3 regions of the Serratia sp. TSA_198.1 genome follow, and region 3 is predicted to be linked to each of the others. Evidence: predicted binding sites of a transcription regulator. Region 3 holds the regulator's gene; each other region holds the start of a gene.
The links. Region 3 encodes ArgR, which controls arginine synthesis, uptake and breakdown. Its sites were predicted from a motif close to ANTGAATAAAAATACANT; they were not measured.
Positions count from the first base shown of each region.

Region 1: a site for ArgR is predicted at 2,583-2,600, ahead of argA (amino-acid N-acetyltransferase). Genes of this name have one in related genera too.
Region 2: a site for ArgR is predicted at 4,358-4,375, ahead of argF (ornithine carbamoyltransferase). Genes of this name have one in related genera too.

Region 1 covers NZ_JBQZFP010000002.1:53,033-59,273, forward strand. The annotation lists gene mltA (murein transglycosylase A) at 1-471, opposite strand, end outside; tRNA gene ACUTSW_RS11665 (tRNA-Met) at 686-762, shown strand; tRNA gene ACUTSW_RS11670 (tRNA-Met) at 826-902, shown strand; tRNA gene ACUTSW_RS11675 (tRNA-Met) at 967-1,043, shown strand; gene amiC (N-acetylmuramoyl-L-alanine amidase AmiC) at 1,144-2,394, opposite strand; gene argA (amino-acid N-acetyltransferase) at 2,634-3,959, shown strand; gene recD (exodeoxyribonuclease V subunit alpha) at 4,047-5,897, opposite strand; gene recB (exodeoxyribonuclease V subunit beta) at 5,894-6,241, opposite strand, start outside.
Region 2 covers NZ_JBQZFP010000003.1:373,351-379,591, forward strand. The annotation lists gene ACUTSW_RS16340 (acyltransferase family protein) at 1-848, opposite strand, end outside; gene ACUTSW_RS16345 (GMC family oxidoreductase) at 1,251-2,858, shown strand; gene miaE (tRNA isopentenyl-2-thiomethyl-A-37 hydroxylase MiaE) at 2,877-3,641, opposite strand; gene rraB (ribonuclease E inhibitor RraB) at 3,804-4,235, opposite strand; gene argF (ornithine carbamoyltransferase) at 4,399-5,418, shown strand; gene ACUTSW_RS16365 (ABC transporter substrate-binding protein) at 5,664-6,241, shown strand, end outside.
Region 3 covers NZ_JBQZFP010000003.1:477,811-484,051, forward strand. The annotation lists gene ispB (octaprenyl diphosphate synthase) at 1-575, shown strand, start outside; gene ACUTSW_RS16845 (DNA-binding protein) at 626-976, opposite strand; gene ACUTSW_RS16850 (helix-turn-helix domain-containing protein) at 1,158-1,418, shown strand; gene mdh (malate dehydrogenase) at 1,486-2,424, opposite strand; gene argR (transcriptional regulator ArgR) at 2,891-3,361, shown strand; gene yhcN (peroxide/acid stress response protein YhcN) at 3,767-4,030, shown strand; gene yhcN (peroxide/acid stress response protein YhcN) at 4,155-4,418, shown strand; gene mpl (UDP-N-acetylmuramate:L-alanyl-gamma-D-glutamyl-meso-diaminopimelate ligase) at 4,610-5,989, opposite strand; gene fbp (class 1 fructose-bisphosphatase) at 6,159-6,241, shown strand, end outside.

The DNA of each region.
Region 1 (6,241 bases), on a different contig from region 3:
AATGCCTGCGCGATCCGGCAGGCGGCCTTTGCCTTTTGGCGGCATGCGGTACAGCGGGTAACGGAACTCACCCTGCTGGGTATAGCGCGCCTGCACGACCGGCGTATAGTAGCCGGTGAACTGCACGTTGCCGTAGTTGTCCACGCCTTCCATCTGATAGGCGCTGAGACCGTATTGGTTCAGTTGACGGGTATCGGCACCGGCGGCCATCCAGCTTTGCACTGCCTGAAAGGTGCTGTTGTTGCGATTAAACAGTGCGGGAGAAGCGTTTCTAATCTCCATCAGCTGATTCGAGTAATCCCTGGCGTTAACCGGCACGCCTTTGGCGTTGGGTTGATTCACCAACTCCAGCGACTGATCCAGATGCCCATCCTTATACTGCTGCCCCCGGTCGGTCGGCTTTGACGAACAGCCTGCCAATACCGCTACCATCAACCCGCCCAGCAGGTATTTGCCCCAACGTCCTTTCATCGCACACACTCTCAAACAGATATGATCTACCGGCGAACGATAACAAACACCCATAGATAAGGGAATCGCCGCAAATAAAAAAACCCGCACGGCGGATAACGATGAAAAAGAACGCAAATTGCGGACTAATTCAGCATAAAGATGGCTTTAACTCAATTAATTGCAAAAAGGGTTGCAACAAAATGCACGGAGAGTATAGTGCGCTTCCATCGGACGCGGGGTGGAGCAGCCTGGTAGCTCGTCGGGCTCATAACCCGAAGGTCGTCGGTTCAAATCCGGCCTCCGCAACCAACCGATACTGCATCAGCGGTATCACGTAAAGGTTGGGATTCGATGAAAAAAGTATTATACGGACGCGGGGTGGAGCAGCCTGGTAGCTCGTCGGGCTCATAACCCGAAGGTCGTCGGTTCAAATCCGGCCCCCGCAACCAACCGATACTGTACCAGCGGTATCACATGAATGTTGGGTTTCGATAATACAAGCATTAAGACGGACGCGGGGTGGAGCAGCCTGGTAGCTCGTCGGGCTCATAACCCGAAGGTCGTCGGTTCAAATCCGGCCTCCGCAACCAATCTTAATGACTACAGATAAGCACCTTAACGGGTGTTTTTTTGTATCTGAAATCTGCCAAAACCCGGCCAGGCACCCACCCAGCCGCATCAGCTTACACCTTATCCGCGCGCTGCCGCGCCGCCGTTGGCGAAATACGCCTTGATACCCGCCAGAATGGATTCCGCCACCTGCTGTTGGAAATGACTGGTTCGCAGCTTACGCTCTTCTTCAATATTGCTGATAAACGCCGTCTCAACCAGGATCGAAGGGATATCGGGGGCTTTTAACACCGCAAAACCGGCCTGATCGACGCGATTCTTGTGCAAACGGTTTATTTTGCCCATTCGGTTCAGCACTTCCTTGCCGAATTTCAGACTGTCGTTGATGGTTGCGGTTTGGATCAAATCAAACATGGTGTGATCCAGATAGCGATCGCCGCTTTTGCTTACGCCGCCGATTTTGTCCGATTCGTTTTGAGTTTGCGCCAGGAATTTCGCCGCCGAACTGGTGGCGCCCTTGGTCGATAGCGCAAATACCGAAGATCCGCGCGCGGCCTGGCTGGTAAAGGCATCGGCATGGATAGAGACGAACAGGTCGGCACGCTGCTTGCGCGCCTTCGCCACCCTCACCTTCAGCGGAATGAACACATCTTCATTGCGCGTCATAAACACCTTCATATTCGGTTCGCGCTTGATTAACGCGCTCAGTTTGCGGGCGATCTGCAACACGATATCCTTCTCGCGCGTTTTGAATTTGCCAATCGCCCCCGGATCCTCGCCGCCGTGGCCGGGATCCAGCATGATGACAATCGGGCGATCGCGCCCCGCCTTGCCTGCCTGCGGCGCCTCGGCCGGCAAAGTGCGCTCGAGATCGCCCTTGTTGTAATCTTCCAGTAATGCCAATAGCGGATCATAGTCTTCGCCAGTGCCGCCCTTGCTGGGATACAGATCCATCACCAGACGGTTGCGATATTCCGGTACCGGCGGCAGAGTAAACATATGAGGGCTGACGCTCTGCTTAAGTTCCAACACCAGCCGAACGGTGTTTTGATCAAACTGACCGACGCGCGCCTGTTTCAAATAGGGATCGTCAGCGCGAACCTGGCCGACAATGCCCTTCAAAACGCTATTGAGATGCACCCCTTCGATATCCACCACCACGCGATCGGGATTGGTCAGCGCAAACTGTTTATATTTCAGTTCGGTGTTTGATTCGAGCGTCACCCGGGTATAAGTAGAAGAAGGCCAGACACGTACGGCAATCACGTGCGATGATGCCGCGAAGCCTATGCGACTCACGCTCAGCAACCAACTTGCGGCAACCCCCTGCAATAGACGACGGCGGCCCAGATTGTGATTTGAGTTTGGCATGCGACTCCGGCAGTGATAACAGGTTAAAACAGATGAAAAAACGCCGATAAAACGGGAATGGCAAAAACTTTAACGAATCCTCCCGGCGCTGTCATCAGAAAATCTTTCCAAGGTTTTTCAATTTATTACCCCATTAGCCCCTTCCGCAAATAAATACAGACAATTTCCCGCTTGCCATCGGGGCTATAAAAGAATAAAAATACAAAAATATCGTATAAATATGCAAAAGAGGTTTTGCCGTGAAGGAACGTAGTACCGAGCTTGTTCAAGGATTCCGTCACTCAGTTCCCTATATCAACGCCCACCGCGGCAAGACGTTTGTCGTCATGCTTGGGGGAGAAGCCATAGAGCATGAGAATTTTTCCAACATCGTCAACGATATCGGGCTGCTGCATAGCCTGGGGATTCGTTTGGTGGTGGTCTATGGCGCACGGCCGCAGATCGACAGCAATCTGGCGCAGCATAACTACGAACCTATTTATCACAAGCATACCCGGGTCACCGACGCCCACACGCTTGAGCTGGTTAAGCAAGCGGCGGGCCTGCTGCAACTGGACATCACCGCACGGCTGTCGATGAGCCTCAACAATACGCCGCTGCAAGGCGCGCACATCAACGTGGTCAGCGGCAACTTTATCATTGCCCAGCCGTTAGGGATTGATGACGGCGTGGACTATTGCCACAGCGGCCGTATTCGCCGTATTGATGAAGAAGCGATCCACCGTCAACTCGACAGTAACGCTATCGTGCTGATCGGTCCGGTCGCCGTTTCCGTTACCGGCGAAAGCTTTAACCTGACGTCAGAAGAAGTGGCCACCCAATTGGCCATCAAGCTGAAGGCGGAAAAAATGATCGGGTTCTGCTCGTCGCAGGGCGTCACCGATCAGGAAGGCAATATCATTTCCGAGCTGTTCCCCAATGACGCGCAAAAACGTATCGAAGAACGCGAAGCCAGCGGCGATTACCATTCAGGCACCGTACGTTTCCTGCGTGGTGCGGTGAAGGCCTGCCGCAGCGGCGTGCGCCGCAGCCACCTGATCAGCTATCAGGAAGACGGAGCGCTGGTGCAAGAGTTGTTCTCACGCGACGGTATCGGCACCCAGATCGTCATGGAGAGCGCCGAACAGGTACGCCGGGCGACCATTAACGATATCGGCGGCATTCTGGAACTGATCCGCCCGCTTGAACAACAGGGTATCCTGGTGCGCCGCTCCCGTGAGCAACTGGAGATGGAGATCGACAAATTCACTATTATTGAGCGCGATAATCTGACCATCGCCTGTGCGGCGCTGTATCCGTTCCTGGAAGAGAAAATCGGCGAGATGGCCTGCGTGGCGGTACATCCGGACTACCGCAGCTCATCCCGCGGGGAAATGCTGCTGCAACGGGTGGAAAGCCAGGCGCGTCAGATGGGTTTGCAAAAGCTGTTCGTGCTGACCACACGCAGCATCCACTGGTTCCAGGAGCGCGGTTTCACGCCGGCGGAAGTGGACGTGCTGCCGATGCAAAAACAGGCGCTGTACAACTACCAACGCCGTTCGAAGATTCTGCTGGCGGACTTGTAATCCTCTGCGGGCGTGGCCTACGCCCGTCTTCTTTCAAGCTGTAGCCTTGTTGACTGCAGTTTGAAAGCCTCAGTACCCGTTTCGCTTTTATACCGTTATCTGCAAGCGCTCCGCCAACCCGCTGCGGCGTTGGGTTGGCGTGCGGATCGCCCGCATCAGCACGCTATCGGTGGCATACAGCGAAAGCTGGCTACGTGCGCGGGTGATGGCGGTATACACCAGTTCACGGGTCAATACCGGCAGGAAATGATTGGGCAACACCAGCACCGTATGATCAAACTCCGATCCCTGAGACTTATGCACCGTCATTGCATAGGCGGTTTCATGCGCCGGTAAACGGCTCGGTTGCACCGATTTGATGTTGCCGTCCGGCAGTTGGAAGTGCACGCGCAGCTCGCCGCTCTCATCACGCAAGGCGATACCGATATCGCCGTTAAACAGCCCCAGCGCACTGTCGTTGCGGCCAATCATCACCGGACGACCGGGATACCAACGCCCTAAAGCCCCTGGCGTACGCTGGATCAGCCCGGCCCGTTGCAACCCCGCCTCGATACGCTCGTTCAGCCCGGCGATACCGAATGGCCCTTCGCGCAGCGCGCACAGCACCTGGAAACGACCAAACGCCTCCAACACCTCTCCCGCATCCGCCCTGGCAGCGACCCGCTGCAAATAATCACCATAGCCTGCTACACAGGCGTTCAGCAGGGCCTGATAGTCCTCCGTTTCTGCCAATGGGTAACCCGCAACGTCACTGAAGCTGCCGCTGAGTGCCCAAGCCGCCCGCTTGCCGTCACCGGCATTCACCGCAAAGGCCAATTGGCCAATGCCCGAATCGGCATCAAAACGATAACTTTTGCGCAGCAGGCACAGGCTGTCTCGTACCGCCGCTTCCGCCTGCGCACTTTGCCCCTGCAACAGGCAGCCGGTCAGCCGGGTGAGTTGTTCCGCGCGAGCAGCGCTGTATCCCTGCTCGGCAAAACGGCAGATATCCCCCAGAACAGCACCGGCCTCTACCGACGCCAGTTGATCTCTGTCGCCAAGGAAAATCACCCGCGCCTGGGTGGGCAATGCGGCAATCAAACGCGCCATCATCGGCAGATCGACCATTGAAGCCTCGTCCACCACCAGCACATCCAGATGCAGCGGGTTGCCACGGTGATAACGCATGCGCTGGCTATTGGGCTGAGCGCCCAACAGGCGGTGCAGCGTCGACGCATCGGTGGGGAACAACGCACGTTGCTCCGGGGTTAACGCCAACTGCCTGCCGGCGCTGCCGAGCGATTCGGTCAAACGCGCCGCCGCCTTGCCGGTGGGTGCCGCCAGTTGAATACGCAAACGCCTGCCATCGGCAAGCTGTACCAGCGCAGCCAGCAATTTGGCGACGGTGGTGGTTTTGCCGGTGCCCGGCCCACCTGAAATCACCGCAATACGCCGCGTCGCGGCCACTGCGGCAGCAATTTTCTGCCAGTCCGGCTCATTCGTCGCCTCGCCGAACAGCCGATCGAGGATGGCTCGCAGTTCAGGCTCGTCAACCGCCTGATGGATACTGTCGCTGCTGATAAACTCTGCTACCTCGCCTTCGTTCTGCCACATGCGCTGCAGGTACAAACGCTGCTGTTGCAGCACCATCGGCATGGCGCTGCTGCCGTCACCCACCGCCGCACTGGCCGTCAGGCGCTGCTGCCAACGGGCAAGATCCGGTTGCCCGGCCGCCAGCCACACGGCTTGAGCCAATTCCGGCTGACGCCCCTCAAACAGATTTTCCGGCAGTAACTGCTCCAGCATCAGGCAAACATGGCCGGCGCCTGCTTCCGCACTGAGGCAGGCGGCAGCCAGCAAAATGTCAGGCTCTTCCTCCCCGGCCACTATACGGGCGAACTGCAAGTCCAGCGGGCGCAGCACGCCAAGTGCCTGCGCCTGCTCCAGTAGAGCGATCATGGTTCATCCTCCGCCGTAATGGCTTCGCCGCTGAACAGGCGGTCCATACCTTCCACCAACTGCGGCTCTGGGCGGCAGGCGAAAATGCCGTTGCCCGGGTGCTGTGCGTCTACCCCGCGTAGGAACAAATAAATCACTCCGCCGAAGTCGCGCTGATAGTCATAATCCGGCAACCGATGGCGCAGATAACGATGCAGAGCCAGCGTGTACAGCTGATATTGCAGATCGTAGCGGTGTTCCGCCATCGCCTGCTCCATCGCCGCACGGGTATAAGCGCTGCTGTCCTCTCCCAGCCAGTTGGATTTGTAATCCAGCAGGTAGTATTTTCCCTGCCAGCAAAACAC
Region 2 (6,241 bases), 100 kb from region 3:
TAGAAGCTGTGGGTCAGCCACATGTACATCGAATGTTTGCCCAGCTCAACCACCGCCTTGTTCACCCTGCTGCCCAGCCCGTCGGCGGTTTTCATCATCGCGATGATAAACAGCGGCGTCACCAGCAGCAGCCCCGGATTATGGGCGACGATAAACACCGCCACAGTCACCACCAGCAAGATCAACGGATGGGTGCGGCCCAACGTATCAATCAGCTTCGCCAACCACGAGTCCACCGGGGCCCGCTGGGTACGGCCAAACACCATGCCAAAACCAAAAGGCAGCAGCCAGGTGCAATACTCGATGAGCATCTGCGGCGCCCAAGGGAAATACTGCAATCCCCTGCCGCACAGCGCCGCCGCAAACAGCAGCCCCAGCAAGGTCGTCGTATTCAGTTTCGACAGCAGCGGCAGCGAGAGCACATACAGAACATAAAGTTTGAAGAACCACCACTCGCTGTTGTAGGTGGATTTGAGGCCAATCAGATTTTCGATAAACAGCGACGGCGAAAGGGAATATCTTTCACCCGGAAAGAAAATAATGCCGATCGGCACAAAGATAAACAACACTATCCAGTAGCTGATATATAAATTCTTCAGCTTGCCCCAGATATATTTAAAAGAAATGTCTTTTTTAAGCGAAAAACCGTAACCGGACAAGAACAGGAACATCGACACGCAAATCTTGCCGAACAGGCCAAGATACATCTCAATATTTATCCCGCTAACGATATAATATACCGGAATATCAGGGCTAATTCGGCTTGGATAGGCGAACAGGTGGTGGACCAACATCAGAATGATGGCAATCCCTTTTAAATAATTAGACTTATTAATTGAAATTTCCATATTTCTTAATATATTATCCGCTAACAAGTGTCATCATCATATAGCAGCCCCACTTCCCTGACACTTTCTTTCTAATCAGATTAATCCCATATTTAATTTCCCGGTAAAAAACAAAGACGCAGCGATTTTATTAACGCGTTTCTCCGGCTCTCGTTACCGTTTTTTGCTGTCCCACGGCCCCAAAACTCTGCCCGAAGCGACGCGCGCACAATCATTAATATGGTCATATTTTAATTTATTTATATAAAAACAATAAAATCAAAGTAGTAACAACAAATCAAAAATCAATTGCCATCTTTTTTGTGATATTCATTAACAAATTAACGATTACAAATTGACCTCTTGCCACCTTGCGATACTCTGCCCTGACAGGCTTATGCCGCACTCGCACGGGGAACAGTCATGTCGGAAAACGCTTTTGATTACATCATTGTCGGCGCAGGCTCCGCCGGTTGCGTACTGGCCGCGCAGTTAATCCGCCGCACCCAGGCGCGGGTGCTGCTGCTGGAAGCCGGCGGCGACGACAATAACCTGTTCATCAAGATGCCGGCCGGCGTGGCGAAGATCATCGCCAAAAAAAGCTGGCCGTATGAAACCGAACCGGAACCGCACGCCAACAACCGCCGCATGCAAATTGCCCAGGGCAAGGTGCTGGGCGGCAGCAGTTCGGTCAACGGCATGATCTACATTCGCGGCCAGCGGCAGGATTACGACGAATGGGCCGAACGTTACGGCTGCGTCGGCTGGAGCTATCAGGACGTGCTGCCCTACTTCAAACGCGCCGAGGCCAACGAGAGCCTGTCCGACGCTTATCACGGCGGCGAAGGGCTGCTGCCGGTCAGCGAGAACCGCTACCGCCACCCGCTCAGCATGGCGTTTATCCGCGCCGGCCAGGAGCTGGGCCTGCCTTACCGCAACGATTTCAACGGCGACAGCCAGCACGGCGTGGGCTTTTATCAGACCACCACCCACAACGGCGAACGCGCCAGTACCGCCCGCACCTATCTGAAAGCGGTGCGTAACGAGCAACGGCTGGTGGTGAAACTGAACGCGCTGGTGCATCGGGTGGTGTTCGACGGCAACATGGCCACCGGCGTGGTGTATAGCCAGAACGGCGGCGGCGAAGTCACCGCGCATGCCGCAAAAGAAGTGATCCTCAGCGCCGGTGCGGTAGGCTCGCCGAAGATCCTGATGTTGTCCGGCATTGGGCCGCGCGAACACCTGCAACAGCTGGGGATCGAGCCGCGTGCGGACTTGCCGGTGGGCAAAAACTTTCACGATCACCTGCATATGTCGATCAACGTCAGCACCCGCGAGCCGGTCAGCCTGTTCGGCGCCGATCGCGGCCTGCAGGCGCTGCGCCACGGCACCGAATGGCTGGCGTTCCGCAGCGGCGTGCTCACTTCCAACGTGCTGGAAGGCGCCGCCTTCTCCGACAGCCTGGGCGACGGCCGGCCGGACGTGCAGATCCACTTTCTGCCGCTGCTGGACAACTGGGACGACGTGCCCGGCGAGCCGCTGCCGAATATTCACGGTTTCACGCTGAAAGTCGGCTACCTGCAACCGAAGGCGCGCGGCGAAGTGCTGCTGCGCAGCCGCGATCCGCGCGATCCGGTCAAATTGCACGCCAATTATCTCGGCCACCCGGAAGATCTGGCCGGCAGCGTGCGCGCGGTGAAATTCGGCCTGCGCTTCCTGCAAACCGCCGCCCTCAAGCCGATCGTCAAAGATCTGCTGATGCCGCAGCCGGCATGGTTGAACGATGAGGCGCAACTGGAGGAGTTCGTGCGTAACTTCTGCAAAACGGTGTATCACCCGGTAGGCAGCTGCCGCATGGGCCAATCGCCACAGGACTCGGTGACCGACCTGCAACTGCGGGTACACGGGTTTGAACGGCTGCGGGTGATCGATTGCTCGGTGATGCCGCAGGTGACCAGCGGCAACACCAATGCACCGACCATCATGCTGGCGGAAAAAGCGGTGGATTTGCTGCTGGGCGCGCCGACGTGAAAACCGGGCGCCCGGCGATCAGGCGGCGGTGGGCACGCCGCTGTGGAAACGCAGCTCGCTGTCCGGCGACAGAATCAGCTCAGCTTCAATGCGGCCGAAGTGAGCCACCCGCTCGCTGATGTCGCCGCCGGCAATCTGCTCGGCCAGCGTCAGGTAATCCTGATAATGCCGTGCCTCGGAGCGCAGCAGCGAGACGTAGAAACGGTTTAACTCGTCGTCCAGATGCGGTGCCAACCGGGCGAAACGTTCGCAGGAGCGCGCCTCGATATAGGCGCCGCAGATCAGTTTGTCGATCAGCGTGGCCGGATCGTGGGTGCGAACCTCGCGAATCATGCCTTTGGCATAGCGGCTGGCGGTGATTTTCTTGTAGGGAATGCGCCGCGCCTGCATGATCTCCAGCACCTGCGAGAAATGGTGCAGTTCTTCTTTGATCAGCAGCACCATCTTGTCCGCCAGATCCTGCCCGTAGGCCGAACCGTTTTTCGGCAAGATTTTCCTGGTGAACTGGCCCTGGCGGAACAGCGCTTCCGGCTCGCCCTGCGCTTCATGCAGAAAAGCCTCGTAGGGCCTGAGCAGCGCCAGCAAGGCATCGCCGCTCTCTTTGTCCGCCACGTAGCGGCGAATCAGCCACATGCCGGTCTGCGCCGCCTTCAGCTCGCACACCATATGGTCGGTCAGCAACAACGGCAGGTTTTCCGGACGCCGCGCAGCGTCGATCCAGCCATCGGGCGTTTCGCAGTGCAGGAAGTTTAGAATCGGGGATAACAGGGATTGGTATTTCATCAGCTTAATAGCCCTATGGCTTTCAAGTTGCAGCCAGGCAACCAGCTCGCTCAACTCCAGGCGCTTACTTCAATAAGTAACTGGGGTGAGTGAGTGCAGACAACAACGCTGCGGCTTGAAAGACGACGGGAGAGGCCGGCTTGCGCCGGCCCATTGCATTAATCAGTGGCGTTTGCCGTCGTCATCTTCGTCGATCAATTCACCGTCTTCTTCATCATCATCCTCACCGTCTTCACCGTTCGGATCTTCATAGTAGGTGCCCCAACCGTCGTAATTAACGCCGCAACGTTCCGCCAGCGCCAACAACTGCTCTACCTGGGTGTCGATCAGTTCGGCGTTCAGGCCGACTTCGCTGATCACGTCGCAGCACATGACCAGCGTGCCGTCTTCCACTTCCAGCTCTTCGGCGTCGGTCACTTCGTAGCCCAGCTTGAAGGCTTCGACAGCAGCCTGCTCCAGCACTTCAAACTTTTCAGCAGAGAGGTGGTGTTCGATGGTGTAGAGCGCATCCGGATCGCTGCCGTCTTCCAGCAGTTCTTCGATGATCAGGCGGGTCTCTTCACGTTGTTCTTCCAGCTGTTCGCGGTTTGCCATGCCTATATCCTCAAGTCAAATGGCCTGTATTCCTTCTATTTTCACACACCGCCGCCATAGCTGCCACGATAAACGTGAAAGATTTCTGCTTCGGGGTTGAAATTGAATATTCATACATATAAAGTGAATTTTAATTCAATTAAAACGATCAGGACATGCGGAAATGAGTACGATGAACCCGTTCTACAAACGTCACTTTCTGAGATTAATGGATTTCACGCCGACAGAGCTGCTGGCGCTGCTGCGGCTTTCGGCCGAATTGAAGCAGGCCAAAAAGCAGGGTAAGGAAACGCGGCGTCTGCAGGGCAAGAACATCGCGCTCATCTTCGAAAAAGACTCGACACGCACCCGTTGCTCTTTCGAAGTTGCCGCTTTCGATCAGGGCGCCCAGGTCACCTATCTCGGCCCAAGCGGTAGCCAGATCGGCCATAAAGAATCGATGAAAGACACCGCCCGCGTGTTGGGCCGGATGTATGACGGTATTCAATACCGCGGTTACGGCCAGCATCTGGTGGAAACCTTGGCCACCCATGCCGGCGTGCCGGTATGGAACGGGCTGACCAACGAATTCCACCCCACCCAGTTGCTGGCGGACCTGCTCACCGTGCAGGAACAGCTGCCGGGCAAACCCTTGAGCGAGGTGAAATTCGCTTACCTCGGCGACACGCGCAACAACATGGGCAACACCTTGCTGGAAGCGGCTGCGTTGGCGGGCATGGATCTGCGCCTGGTGGCGCCGAAAGCCTGTTGGCCGCAGCCGGAGCTGGTAGCCGAGTGTCAGGCGCTGGCGCAACAGACCGGCGCCAAGATCACCCTGACCGAAGACATTGCCGAAGGGGTGAAAGACGCGGACTTCCTGTACACCGACGTGTGGGTGTCGATGGGCGAACCGAAAGAAACCTGGCAGGAGCGGATCGCGCTGCTGAAACCCTATCAGGTCAATATGGCGATGGTGAAACTGACCGGTAACCCGAACGTCAAATTCCTGCATTGCCTGCCGGCGTTTCACGACGACCAAACCACCCTCGGCAAACAGATGGCGGAACAATACGGGCTGCAAGGCGGCATGGAAGTCACCGATGAAGTGTTCGAATCCGCGCACAGCGTGGTGTTCGATCAGGCCGAAAACCGCCTGCACACCATCAAGGCGGTGCTGGTCGCCACCCTGAGCGAAACGATTTAACGTATATTGCCGGGGCGCGTCACGCACAGGCAATGGGGCGCGCTCGCGCCCCAACCCCTTCCCCGCTCTGGCAACCCCCGCCGGAGCGCCTAATATATTCTTGTCATATCAAATAGCCGATTGACCTTTGCCAGCCTTGGGCAAAGGTTCTACCGTGGCAGACTAACGGCAAAACTGCCGTGAAAACTAACGATAACAACTACTTCTCAGCACTGCCGCGCAGTGCCTTCAGGGGATACACATCGATGAAAGCCAAAGTCCTGCCGCTGTTAATGCTTGCCGCCCTGTCCGCCTCTGCGCTCGCCGCCACCCCGGCCAACACGCTGGTGGTGGTGCAATCGCTGGACGATATCGTCAGCCTGGATCCGGCGGAAGCCAACGAGCTGTCCAGCATCCAGACCGTGCCCAGCCTGTATCAGCGGCTGGTGCAGGCGGATCGCGATGATCCGGCGAAAGTGGTGCCGGTGCTGGCGGAAAGCTGGCAGGGCGATGCGGCGGCAAAAACCCTGACCGTCAAACTGCGCCCACAGGCGGCGTTCGCCTCCGGCAATCCGCTGACCGCCGACGACGTGATCTTCTCTTACAGCCGCGCGGTGAAAATGAACAAATCGCCGGCGTTTATCCTCAACGTGCTCGGCTGGCAGCCGGACAACATTGATGCCCACCTGAAGAAAATCGACGAGCACAGCCTGCAACTGAGCTGGACGGCGGACGTCAGCCCGGCGGTGGTGCTGAATATTCTCTCCACGCCGATCGCCTCGATCGTCGACAGCAAGGCGGTGCAGCCGAACGCCAAAGACGGCGACTACGGCAATGCCTGGCT
Region 3 (6,241 bases):
CGCTGATGTCCGAAGCGGTCAACGTCATTGCTGAAGGTGAAGTGCTGCAGTTAATGAACGTGAACGATCCGGACATCACCGAAGAAAGCTATATGCGGGTAATCTACAGCAAAACCGCTCGTCTGTTTGAAGCGGCGGCGCAATCGTCAGCGATCCTTTCAGAGGCCAGCGAAGCAGAAGAAAAAGCGCTGCAGGATTACGGCCGTTATCTCGGCACCGCTTTCCAGTTGATCGACGATCTGCTCGATTACAGCGCCGACGGCAGCACCCTGGGTAAAAATACCGGTGACGATCTGAACGAAGGGAAGCCCACACTGCCCTTGCTGCACGCCATGCGTAACGGCAACAGCGCGCAAACGGCCATGATCCGCGAAGCCATTGAGCAAGGCAGCGGCCGTCACCTGCTGGAACCGGTTTTACAGGCCATGCAACAGTGCGGTTCGCTTGAATATACCCGCCAACGCGCCGAAGAGGAAGCCGATAAGGCGATTGCCGCGCTGCAGGTTCTGCCGGAATCCCCTCATCGCTCCGCGTTGGAAGGATTAGCGCACCTTGCGGTTCAGCGAGATTTTTGAGAAACAAAAAAACTTAAGCAGTTTCTACAGACCCGCAGCGCGGGTCTGCTTCACTTCCCCTCTGTAATACGCGCCAGCAGGCTACCTATGCCTTCACGCATCAGGAACGCCAATACTTTGTCACGCTCGGTTTCCGTCAGGTGATAGTAATATTCAATCCATACCGCCAACGGATCCTTTCGCTCGATGTCATAAACAGCAGGATCTTCTTTCATCATCAGTAAGTTGCGCGTACCTGACGGTAAGCTGTCAATATGATATTCCAGCGCCTTTCCCTGCACGCCTTTACGCCGGCGGCTGATCCAGCCATCACGACGCGCCATCAAATTTATTCCCTGTGGTGAAGAGGGTAATCCTGCAATGCCTGTAAGTTCCTTGGCGGCAAACCACTCTTTTTTCATAGCCATGATCTCTGAGGAAAATGTGCAAAGATATTTTTTAGAAATTAATGAGATATTTTTTTGGAAATTTAGTGGTATTCTAATTTCCGTATAAGCGTTTCATGTTGTTCAAACGATTAATCTTGACCTGTTAGTTATACCACTAACAGAACTTTCGCTAATCAAAAAAGGGAATGCAAACATGAATTCAAGGAACAAGGACTGGCATCCGGCGGATATCATTGCAGCTTTACGTAAGAAGGGAACGACACTGGCGGCGGTATCCCGCAAAGCGGGGCTTAGTTCATCAACACTGGCAAACGCGCTATCGCGGCCCTGGCCAAAAGGGGAATGGCTGATTGCCGAAGCGCTGGACATCCATCCTGCCGAGATCTGGCCAAGCCGCTATTTCGACCCGCACACCAACAACCTGCTGAATCGAAAAGCCCGTATCAGGTCATGATTCGGGCATAAAAAAACCGCCGGTGCGATGTCCGGCGGCTTGTGCATACTCATGCGTCCTGGGTTGATCAGTTATTGATAAACTTTTCGCCCAGTTCGATATCCTTATGCAGAACATCCAGCATCTCTTCCAACGCTTTCTGCTCGAACGCGCTCAGAGTGCCGATGTCTTTACGTTCTTCTACGCCGTTTTTGCCCAGCAGCAGCGGCTGTGCGAAGAAGCGGGCATATTTGCCGTCACCTTCCACATAAGCACATTCCACCACGCCCGCTTCGCCTTGCAGCGCACGAACCAGAGACAGGCCGAAACGCGCCGCCGCCTGACCCATTGACAGAGTTGCGGACCCGCCGCCGGCTTTGGCTTCAACCACTTCAGTACCCGCATTCTGGATACGCTTGGTCAGATCCGCCACTTCCTGCTCGGTAAAGCTCACGCCCGGGATCTGTGACAACAGTGGCAGAATGGTCACGCCAGAATGCCCGCCGATAACCGGCACGTTCAGCTCTTCCGGCTGTTTGCCTTTCAGCTCAGCCACGAAGGTGTTGGAACGGATGATATCCAGCGAGGTCACGCCAAACAGTTTGTTTTTGTCGTAAACACCGGCTTTCTTCAGCACTTCTGCCGCGATTGCCACGGTGGTGTTTACCGGGTTGGTGATAATGCCGATGCAGGCTTTCGGGCAGGTTGTTGCCACTTGCTGGATCAGATTACGCACGATGCCTGCGTTGACATTGAACAGATCTGAACGATCCATACCAGGTTTACGCGCAACGCCGGCAGAAATCAGCACTACGTCTGCACCATGCAGAGCCGGAGTAGCATCTTCGCCGCTGAAGCCTTTGATTTTAACTGCGGTAGGGATGTGGCTTAAGTCGACGGCAACGCCTGGGGTAACGGGGGCAATGTCGTAGAGAGAGAGTTCAGAACCTGAAGGAAGCTGGGTTTTGAGTAGAAGGGCGAGGGCCTGGCCGATACCGCCAGCAGCACCGAGAACTGCAACTTTCATCCTATACTCCTTTATTATCTTAAATATATAAAGCGCCGTGAATATGTTGGTTACGGACCTTAAATTATTACACCTTTAAAAACAATCTCTTAACAGTCTGTTTGAGAGCTGGCGCAATAAAACAGCCGATGTCGCGCTCATTTTAAATTAAATGGCTTACACATTAAGGGCATAGCGCACATTAATCAAAAATAGTGCGAGGTTATTCACAAGCAAGTTAACCGGCGGTTACATTACACCCTTACACAACATCAGAACAACATCATTTTAATAACATTTTCTTTACCGCCACGGGCCGCTTTTTCGGTCGCTGAAAGGGCATATTCATGGGGTACGGATTTTGTTAAAATCCCGCCCTTTCCTCATTGTCCGGGTAGCATTGTTTTCTTCGGACGTCCTTTTATTGCATAAAAATTCATTTATATGCATAATAATCACTTCTATTGTCAACATTCCACGGTGCAAAATGCGTAATCCCGCAAAGCAGGAAGATCTGATCAAGGCGTTTAAAGCGTTATTGAAAGAAGAAAAATTCAGTTCTCAAGGCGAGATCGTTTTGGCGCTGCAAGAAGAAGGCTTCGAAAACATCAACCAATCCAAAGTATCGCGCATGCTGACCAAGTTCGGCGCGGTGCGTACCCGCAATGCCAAAATGGAAATGGTGTATTGCCTTCCAGCCGAGCTCGGCGTGCCGACCACTACCAGCCCACTGAAAAATTTGGTACTGGATGTCGATCATAACGATGCCGTAGTGGTCATTCATACCAGCCCCGGCGCCGCACAGCTGATCGCCCGCCTGCTGGATTCCCTGGGTAAATCCGAAGGTATACTCGGCACCATCGCCGGTGACGACACCATTTTCGTTACCCCGGCCAGCAGCTTTACCGCTCGCCAACTGTACGAAGCCATTCTGTCGCTGTTCGAACAAGAGTTATGATGCTCAACGCTAACAAAATGCGACTGACGGTCGCGTTTTGTTAGCGCTTCTTTAACCCTGTCTTTACCTTTCCCCCGCGCCCTACCACGTTTAAAACCTGATTTCCGCCTTGTTACGACACATTCCAATGACATTTATATAAAGCCAGCGATAGCTGCTGCCCTTTTCCGCACATTTGGTCAAAAACACTTACCTTATTGAAATTACATAAATTTAACATCAAAAGAACGTTTTATGAGCGCTTTTTATTCCATATGGTTATTAAAAATAAGAGGCGCCATAATAAAGTTTCACTAGAAACTGTTAGCTAGCTATTAATTTTTAGGGTTACTAGATGTATACTCATTTCCGTGACGTAAATCACAGTTCATTGGAACTGATAAAAGAATACGATAAGGTGAGATCATGAAAATTAAAGCTACTGTTGCAACACTAAGCCTCCTGTCTGTGCTTTCCTTTGGCGCATTTGCAGCACAATCCGTTGATGCAGATCAGGCAGCCAAACTGCAGTCCGCAGGCACCATTACCGTCAGCGGCATTGCCGGCACCCCTTCAGATATCCGTCAGGCGCTGTCTGAAAAAGCCGATGCCCGTGGCGCGACCGCTTACCGTGTGATCGAAGCGCGTAACGAAGGCAACTACCACGCTACGGCTGAAATTTATAAATAAGACCCCGGCATTACCCGGCAACGGGCAATAAATCTCTGGAAACCAGCATTACCGATAACAGCTTTCAAGAATAATAAACGCTGTAAAGCCCTTCCTGGCTGTTATCGCAACAGGACCCACGACCATGAACATGAAAATTACCCTCGCTGCAATTAGCCTGATGTCTGCCCTTTCGTTCGACGCTTCAGCCGCTACGTTGATCACCAATGACCAGGCCGCTGATCTTCAGTCTGTCGGCACCATTACCGCCAGTGGCGTAGCCGGCGCACCTTCGGATATTCGTCAGGCGTTGTCCGACAAAGCCGATAAGCAAGGCGCTAAAGCGTACCGAGTGATCGAAGCCTACGAAAACGGCAACTGGCACGCGACTGCCGAAATCTACAAATAACAATTCAGAGAGCGCGGTTGCCGAACTGATTACCCTCGTCACTGCCACTGCCGAGTTCTGTGGTAACCACTGATTCTCTGAAGAAGTCTCGTCGTCCTATCCGACGAACCCCGTTGCCCTCGCTCGCGAGGGCTTTTTTATAGGCGAAAAAAAGGGCCGCAAACGGCCCTTTCTCGAATTAACCCTGTCGATCAGTAGGTGACTTTCGGCTCTGGCTTGTTGGCCAGTGCCTCCAGCAGCCGATCGTGGATCCCGCCGAACCCACCGTTGCTCATCACCAGGATATGGTCACCCGGCTGGGCGGTTCTCACAATCATGTCCACCAAGGTGCCGAGATCGGCACTCCAGTGGGCCGGCTGCACGCAGGCTTCCGCCACTTCCGCCACCTGCCAGGGAATATGATGCGGCTGGAACAGGAATACCTCATCGGCGCGGCCAAGCGATGGCGCCAAATCGTTCTTGCTGATACCCATTTTCATGGTATTGGAACGTGGTTCAAGCACCGCCAGAATACGGGCAGTGCCGCCCACTTTACCGCGTAGGGCGGCCAGGGTCGCCAGGATCGCCGTTGGGTGATGCGCAAAATCGTCATACACCGTGACGCCATTGGCTTCACCGCGCAACTCCAGGCGGCGACGGGCATTGATGAAATCGCCGAGCACGGCGCAGGCATCCGCAGGCTGCACGCCAACATGACGTGCGGCAGCAATCGCCATCAGGCCATTATGCATATTGTGTTCGCCCACCAGCGCCCATTTCACCTCGCCAGCTTTTTCGCCATTGAGGAACACTTCATAGTGGCTGGCGTCCGGCGTCAGCTTGTGCGCCCGCCATGCGCCTTCTTCTCCGACCAACTCCTGCTCGCTCCAACAGCCCATCGCCATCACCTGTTTCAGGTGGTTGTCGTTATCAGGCAAAATGATCTTGCCCTTGCCCGGCACCAGACGCACCAGATGATGGAACTGCTTCTGGATCGCTTTCAGATCGTCGAAAATATCGGCATGATCAAACTCCAGATTGTTCATGATCAGCGTACGCGGGCTGTAATGAACAAACTTGGAGCGTTTGTCGAAGAACGCACAGTCGTACTCATCGGCCTCGATCACAAAGAACGGGCTGCCACCCAAGCGTGCGGAAACGTCGAAGTTCCCCGGCACGCCACCGATGACAAAACCGGGCTGATAACCGCAGGCTTCCAGGATCCAGGTTGCCATGCCGGCGGTGGTGGTCTTGCCGTGGGTCCCGGCAACCGCTAACACCCAGCGATCGCGCAGTACATAGTCATGCAGCCATTGCGGGCCGGAAACATAAGGGATGCCTTGCTCCAGCACCGCTTCCACGCACGGGTTGCCGCGCGTCATGGCGTTGCCGATGATCACCAGATCCGGCACGTGATACAACTGAACCGGATCGTAACCCTGGATCAGGTCGATCCCCTCTTTCTCCAGCAGCGTGCTCATCGGCGGATAGACATTAGCGTCAGAGCCGGTCACCTCATGTCCCAACGAACGAGCCAGTACCGCCAGCCCGCCCATAAAGGTGCCACAGATCCCAAGAATGTGAATGCGCATAGTTTTCTCAATTGAGTACGTCGAATGTTACCTTATTCTACCGCTCAGAATCGTCCAGAAGAAATGGATTTGCCTATGAATAGCGCTCATCTTTGGGCTACACTGCTCGCGAATACGTTGGCGGTTTGTTAACAAACCGCTACCCATCCGTAGATTCAGGGATTGTGTCATGAAAACGTTAGGCGAATTTATCGTCGAGAAACAGCACGACTTCTCTCACGCCACCGGCGAGCTGACAGCGTTACTTTCTGC